Regions from separate parts of the Streptomyces sp. NPDC057543 genome, predicted to be linked through region 2. Evidence: riboswitches for the same ligand, from Rfam matches in the RefSeq annotation. Region 2 holds a riboswitch; each other region holds the start of a gene.
What was found. Region 2 has a riboswitch for cyclic di-AMP ahead of ACFU8Q_RS25015 (NlpC/P60 family protein). Riboswitches for the same ligand answer to the same signal wherever they lie in the genome.
Positions count from the first base shown of each region.

Region 1: another riboswitch for cyclic di-AMP. It lies ahead of ACFU8Q_RS09285 (M23 family metallopeptidase); the one in region 2 lies ahead of ACFU8Q_RS25015 (NlpC/P60 family protein).
Region 3: another riboswitch for cyclic di-AMP. It lies ahead of ACFU8Q_RS02735 (M23 family metallopeptidase); the one in region 2 lies ahead of ACFU8Q_RS25015 (NlpC/P60 family protein).

Region 1 covers NZ_JBHVFF010000036.1:20,845-23,103, forward strand. The annotation lists gene ACFU8Q_RS09285 (M23 family metallopeptidase) at 1-995, opposite strand, end outside; cyclic di-AMP (ydaO/yuaA leader) riboswitch at 1,007-1,159, opposite strand; gene ACFU8Q_RS09290 (PP2C family protein-serine/threonine phosphatase) at 1,439-2,259, opposite strand, start outside.
Region 2 covers NZ_JBHVFF010000162.1:17,145-19,403, reverse strand. The annotation lists gene ACFU8Q_RS25015 (NlpC/P60 family protein) at 1-1,086, opposite strand, end outside; cyclic di-AMP (ydaO/yuaA leader) riboswitch at 1,085-1,249, opposite strand; gene pcrA (DNA helicase PcrA) at 1,530-2,259, shown strand, end outside.
Region 3 covers NZ_JBHVFF010000007.1:50,528-52,786, reverse strand. The annotation lists gene ACFU8Q_RS02740 (GntR family transcriptional regulator) at 1-5, opposite strand, end outside; gene ACFU8Q_RS02735 (M23 family metallopeptidase) at 282-1,073, opposite strand; cyclic di-AMP (ydaO/yuaA leader) riboswitch at 1,086-1,253, opposite strand; gene ACFU8Q_RS02730 (M16 family metallopeptidase) at 1,582-2,259, opposite strand, start outside.

The DNA.
Region 1 (2,259 bases), on a different contig from region 2:
TAGCCGTACGAACCGGACCAGCCGGCCGACTTGATGATGCCGCCGTGTATGGCCTTGATCGGCGTACCCGTCGGCGCCGCGAAGTCGAGGCCGGTGTGGTAGCCGGAGGACCACATCGAGCCGGCTTCGCCGAAGGTCGAGGTGATCGTGTACGAGGAGGTCGGGATGGCGTAGCTGGCGGCGAGCTTGGCGAGCCGCAGGGCCTCGGCCTTCTTCTTGGCCTCTTCCTCCGCCTTCTTCTTTTCGGCGGCGGCCTTGGCCTCGGCCGCGTCCTGCTGCTTCTTGGCCTCGGCGGCGGCCTTCTCCGCGGCCTCCTTCTCCTGGGCCGCCTTGGCCTCGGCGTCGGCGGCGTCCTGCTGCTGCTCCGCCTGTTGGAGGATGCGCGCGCGGAGCGCCTCGCCCGCGTCCGCCGTGCCCTGCTCGGCCTCGGTGGTGGTGAGGCCGGCGGTGGTGAGCGGTGCGGCAGCGGCGGCGACAGCGGCCTTGTCGGCTTCGGACTCCCCGGAGAACAGAGAACCCACGCCCGGAAGGGACTTGGCGTCGGGGAGGTTGTTCGCGATGGAATCGGGAAGGGAGATGGAGACCGGCGGCTTGCTCTGCGCGGTGGCCATGCCGCCCGCACCGACCGCCGCGATGACGCCGACCCCGAGCACCGTGGAGCTACGGGCAAGACCGTTGCGCTGCTTGGCGACGCGGTGCTTGCCGCGTACGGGGCGGACGGACTCCTCGGTGGGGTTCCACTCGTCCCAGCCGCGTTCCGGCCCACCGTTGCCGTCGGCGCGGAATTCGCCACCGAAGTCACCGCCCGGCTCGGTGCTGTACGCCGTTCCCGTCCCACCGGTCCCGTAGTCGGGGCCGGAACCGAAGTCGGTGCCGAAGCCGGAGTCGGAAGCGAAGCCGGAGTTGGAACCGGATCCGAAGTCAGCGACGAAGTCGGAACCGAAGTCGGGGTTGAACCGAGAGGGGGCCTCGGGGGCAGGCTTGTTGGACGCCACGGGGGCGCACTCCTTTCCTTCCTTCTCGCCTACCGGGTTAGCTGACGGGTTCGGAGCAGGAAGGTCTCCTACGGGCCCCTCTGCCTCTCACGAGACACAGGTGTCCGATTCACCCCATGTAGGTGGTTCCCCGGTTCCCTTGCGGAATTCGGCGCTCGCGCACGGTGCCGCCACTGACGACGGCTGGGACGACCGCGCTGCGTTATCGAACGTTAATAGACACCGGGGCCTGATTCCAAGCTGTTCCCACTGATCGTTCACGCCTTTGGCCTGGACTTTACGGTGCACAACCGGGCGGAATGGGACGAGTTGATCGACCCTCAGCCACTACCCGGTTTCTGACGTTGCGTCAAATGTTATGCGGAGCGACGCGCTTCGGTTACGTACGGTGGCATCCCGGTCCAAGGCCGCGTGCGGCTCGCGCGAAGCCCCCGCCCCACCCGTCACACCCCTTCGAGGCCGACGATCTTCACGGTCCTGCGCCGGTCCGGCTGCCCCTCCGCGGGACGTACGACCGCGAGCAGCGCCATGTCGTCGGTCGTCTCACCGCCCGTGTGCAGCCGTACGTCGTCGGCCAGCGCGGACAGCAGCTCCTCGGGCCCCGGGAAGATCCTCCCGCGCAGTCTGGCCGCCGGGTCGTAGAAGACCCCGTCGGCGTTCCGCGCCTCGGAGAGCCCGTCCGTGTACAGGAGCAGGGTCGTCCCCGCCGGCAGATCCCACTCGTCCGACCGGTCGGGCCAGGCCCCCAGGTCCATCCCGAGCGGCAGCGCGGGCACCGTCGGCCCCAGTACCTCCAGCGCCCCGTCCGGGTGCAGCAGGATCGGCTCGGGGTGGCCGCGGTTGACGATCCGCACCCGGGACAGCCCCGCCGGGATCTCGGCCAGCACGGCGGTGATGAAGCCCTCGACCGCGTCGAGCCCGCCCCGCCGCGTCCCCTCCCGCGCCAGCGCCCGCTCCAGCCGCTGCGCCACGCCCTCCAGCGAACGCTCCTGCTCGGCCGCCTCCCGGAACGCCCCGATGATCACCGCCACCGACTCCACGGCGTCGAGCCCCTTCCCCCGTACGTCCCCGACCACCAACCGCACCCCGTACGGGGAGTCCGTCACGGCGAACAGGTCACCGCCGACGAACTCGTCGGCCTGCGCCGCCTCGTACCGCGCCGCCACGTGCAGCCCGCCGATCCGGTCGGACGGCTTCGGCAGCACCGCCCGCATGGCGGTCTCCGCGATGACCCGCGCGGACGCCAGCCGCTCATTGCTGCGCC
Region 2 (2,259 bases):
CATCATCCCGTCGCCCTTGTAGATGCCGACGTGGCTGACGTCGTCGTAGAAGAAGACGAGGTCGCCCGGGCGCAGGTCCGCCGTCGTGACCCGGGTGCCAATTTTCACCTGGTCCCAGGTGGTGCGCGGGATGTCGACGCCCGCGGCCTTCCACGCCGCCTGGGTGAGCCCGGAGCAGTCGTACGAGGACGGGCCCGTCGCGCCCCAGACGTACGGCTTGCCGATCTGGGCGCGGGCGAAGGCGAGGACCTTCTCCGCCTTGGTGGTGGCGCTGCTGTCCGAGCCGGTGCCCGTTCCGGTGCCGGTGCCGGTGCCCGTACCGCCGCCGGAATCCGCGGCCTTCGCGGCCTCCGCGGCCTTGCGGTCCGCCTCCGCCTTGGCGGCGGCCTGGCGCTTGGCCAGTTCCTCCGCCTTGCGCCGGGCCTCCGCCTCCTTCTTCCGCTCCAGCTCCGCGAGCCGCGCCTTCTCCTCGGCGGTCAGCTTCGACAGCAACGCGCGCGCTTCGCCCAGCTTCTTCTGGACGTCCTGCTTGCTGGTGCGCAGCGTGGTCTGCGTCGTGGTCAGCGTCTCCAGGCTCTGCACCGCCTCGGCACGCTTCTTCGCCGCCTTGGTCTGCTGCGTACGGAAGTCCGTGACCGCCTTCTGCTGCCGGCTGGTCATCCGGTCCATCAGCTGGTTCTGGTCGAAATACGACTGCGGGTCGTCGGCCAGGAAGAAGGTCGCGCTCGGTGCGATGGTGCCGCTGCGGTACTGAGCGGCCGCGTACGTGCCGAGCGTCCTGCGGGCCTCGTTGAGCTGGTCGGCGCGCTTGGCGGCATCGTCCAGCAGGTCGTCGACCTTGGTGCGCTGGGTGGCGGCTGCTTCCTTCGCCTGGTTGTACTGCTGGGTCGCGGTGCCCGCCTGCCGGTAGAGGTCGTCGACCTTCTTCTGGACGTCCTCGATGCCGGCTTTCGGAGCGGGGGCGGCCATCGCGCTCTGCGTGGAGAGCAGGGTCACGGACGCCAGTGCCGCCGTCGTGAGCCCGACGGCCGGTGTGGTGGTGCGCACCCGGGTGCGCGGTTTGCGATGCGACGCCAAGGCCGGCATCTCCTTCCGTGGACCGCCTACCGGGTTAGCTGTCGGGTTCGGGCGGAACGGAAGGCTGCCCTACGGCCCGCGTGGGGACAAGGACCGATTCACCCCGGTACTGCGTGTGGGTCCCCGGTTCCGAACTCCCGCGAGGGCAGCCCGGATTCGGCGTGGGCGCCCGCTCGGCGTGGTTCGCCTCAGGGAGTACGGGCCGCCCGGACGAGCACGCTAGCCAACCCCTGGTGCTGCTGTGAAGGTTGATGTTCGATATGCCCGATACATCTTCGTGACCTCGGCGAAGTGGGGCGGCAGGTGTGGACGGGGGACCGGAATCCCTCACCGCGAGTGGGTGTCCGCTCTCTTTGTGTGCCCGGCTGGGCGGTGGGTCCGGCCATGCGGTCCGGGTCCGGTTCGGCATGCGGCCGTCGTGTGTCGGTGCGGCGGCCTAGACTCGACAAGCGATGAGCAGCCTCTTTGACGACAGCTTCCTGGCCGGCCTCCAGCACTCGGAGGAAGAGCCCCCGCCGCCCCCCGAGGACTCCGCACCCGAAGCGGTGCCGGAGGACCTCTTCGCGGGCGTATTCGACGGGCCCCCGCCGCCCAGGGAGGCGTACTACCGCGACGGCGCGCACCGCCCCGTCATCGACCCCGCGGCGCTCCTCGACGGACTGAACACCGAGCAGCGCGCCGCCGTGGTCCACGCGGGCTCCCCGCTGCTCATCGTCGCCGGGGCGGGCTCCGGCAAGACGCGGGTGCTGACGCACCGGATCGCCCACCTTCTCGCCGAGCGCGGGGTGCACCCCGGCCAGATCCTGGCGATCACCTTCACCAACAAGGCCGCGGGCGAGATGAAGGAGCGCGTCGAGCAGCTCGTCGGACCGCGCGCCAACGCCATGTGGGTCATGACCTTCCACAGCGCGTGCGTACGCATCCTGCGCCGCGAGTCGAAGAAGCTCGGCTTCACGTCATCGTTCTCGATCTACGACGCCGCCGACTCCAAGCGGCTGATGGCCCTGGTCTGCCGCGATCTCGACCTCGACCCGAAGCGCTTCCCGCCGAAGTCGTTCACGGCCAAGGTCTCCAACCTGAAGAACGAGCTGATCGACGAGGAGACCTTCGCCGGCCAGGCCGCCGACGGCTTCGAGAAGACCCTCGCCCAGGCCTACGCGATGTACCAGTCCCGGCTGCGCG
Region 3 (2,259 bases), on a different contig from region 2:
CGCATGTCCGAACCTCCGCCTTAATCCCCGTGAAACGCGGCCGACCGACGCCTGTTCTGCGACTCTATTGCAATGAGGCCGAATTTCCGATGCCGGGCGGAAATTCATGAATATCTTTTGGCCACGGGGCGACTCGGCGGCCAGGTACTGCAGGTGGGCTCCACGGACAAACACGGAGGCCGGGCACGGAGGTCGGGCACGACGACGGCCGGGCACAGCGAAGGCCCCGGTGTGTGCCAGGGCCTTCGAAGAGGTGCTGCGGGTGTGACGGGTGGCGCCGGTCAGGCGTTGACGCCGTGGGCGCGCAGGTACGCGACGGGGTCCATGTCGGAGCCGTACGACGGCGTCGTCCGGGCCTCGAAGTGGAGGTGCGGGCCGGTGGAGTTGCCGGTCGAGCCGGAGAGGCCGATCTGCTGACCGGCGCCGACGCTCTGGCCGACGGAGACGCCGATCGAGGAGAGGTGGCCGTACTGCGTGTACGTCCCGTCCGTCATCCGGAGCACGATGTTGTTGCCGTACGCGCCGCCCCAGCCGGCCTCGACGACCGTACCGGCACCGACGGCGACGACGGAGCTGCCGGACGCGGCGTGGAAGTCGATGCCCGAGTGGCTGCCGGACGACCAGAGCGAGCCGCTGGACTTGTAGCCGGTGGTGACGTACGAACCGGCGACCGGGAGCTGGAAGACGCCCAGGCGGGTGCGCTCGGCGGATCGGGCGGCACGCGCCCTCTCCGCGCGCGCCTCGGCCTGCGCCTTCTTCTTGGCTTCGGCCCGCTTCTTGGCCTCGGCCTTTCGCTGGGCCTCCGCCTTCGCCTTCGCGGCGGCATCGGCCTGGTGCTGCTGTGCGGCGGCCTGGGCCGCTATCTGGTCGGCGAGAGCACTGTCGATGGCGATGACCTGGTTCAGGCCCGTCTCGCTGGCGGAGGTGACCCCGGTGTCCGCCGCGAGGGCCGGAGAGGCCGCTCCGCCGATGACGCCGGTGGTGGCCAGGGCCGCGACGCCGGCGATCTTCGCGCTCGTGCGCGTCAGTCGGCTCGGGGCACGATGCTTCCCGGTGGCACGGGTGAACGCCATGAAGTGGCTGGTCCTTTCCTTCCTTCTCGCCTACCGGGTTAGCTGACGGGTTCGGAGCAGGAAGGTCTCCTACGGATGTCCCGGCCCCGGGGAGGCTCAGGCATCCGATTCACCCCAGGGACTTCGTGGGTCCCCGGCTCCCCAGGCTCGCGCCTGACGGGGACTCGGCGATGACTGTCCGGTACGTCGCGGATGCGGCATACGAGTGACGGACAGCCCGGCCGACGCTAAGCGGGGTCACTTTCATTCACCAAACGGACAGGCCGTTTTGTAGCGCATCCCACAGGGCAGACAGGCAACCTCGCCGCCAGAACGGACAAAAAGGAAGACCCCGGCGAGATCTCGCTCACAGGGGTCTTCCTCTTGTCCCTTTATGTGGACACACGACGGGACTGTGGACCGGGTGACCGTTGGACGGTCAGAGGTGAACCGTCACAAGCGAACTGTCGCGGGCGATGGTTCTGCCGGCCTGCGAGGCCGCCTCCCGCGTCCGCGACAGGTACGCCTGTCAGCCGGCCACCACCGACACCTCTCCGATGTCCAGGGCCCGGACCGGCTCCTCGATCTGCGCCGCGTCACCGACGAGGACCGTGACCAGCCGGTCGCCCGGGAAGGCGTTGACCACTGCCGCAGTCGCCTCGACCGTGCCGGTCTCCGCGAGCCGGGCGTACAGGTGTGCCTGGTAGTCGTCCGGGAGGTGCTGCTCGACCTGGTCGGCGAGGGTGCCGGCGACGGAGGCCGCCGTCTCGAACTTCAGTGGTGCGACACCCACGAGGTTCTGCACGGCCGTCTCGCGCTCCTCATCGGTCAGCCCCTCGGCGGCCAGGGTCCGCAGGACCGTCCACAGGTCCTTCAGCGCCGGTCCGGTGGACTCCGTGTCGACGGATCCGCTGATGGCGAGCATCGCGGCACCGGTCGCCCCCGAGGCGGAATCCGGGGCCGACGACCGCAGCACCTGGGCGAAGGCCCGCACGCCGTACGTGTAGCCCTTCTCCTCGCGCAGCACTCGGTCCAGCCGGGACGTGAGCGTGCCGCCCAGGCAGTACGTGCCGAGCACCTGGGCCGGCCATACGCTGTCGTGCCGGTCGGGGCCGATCCGGCCGATCAGCAGCTGCGTCTGCACCGCGCCCGGACGGTCGACGATCACCACCCGGCCGCTGTCGTCGGCGGTGATCGGCGGGGCGGG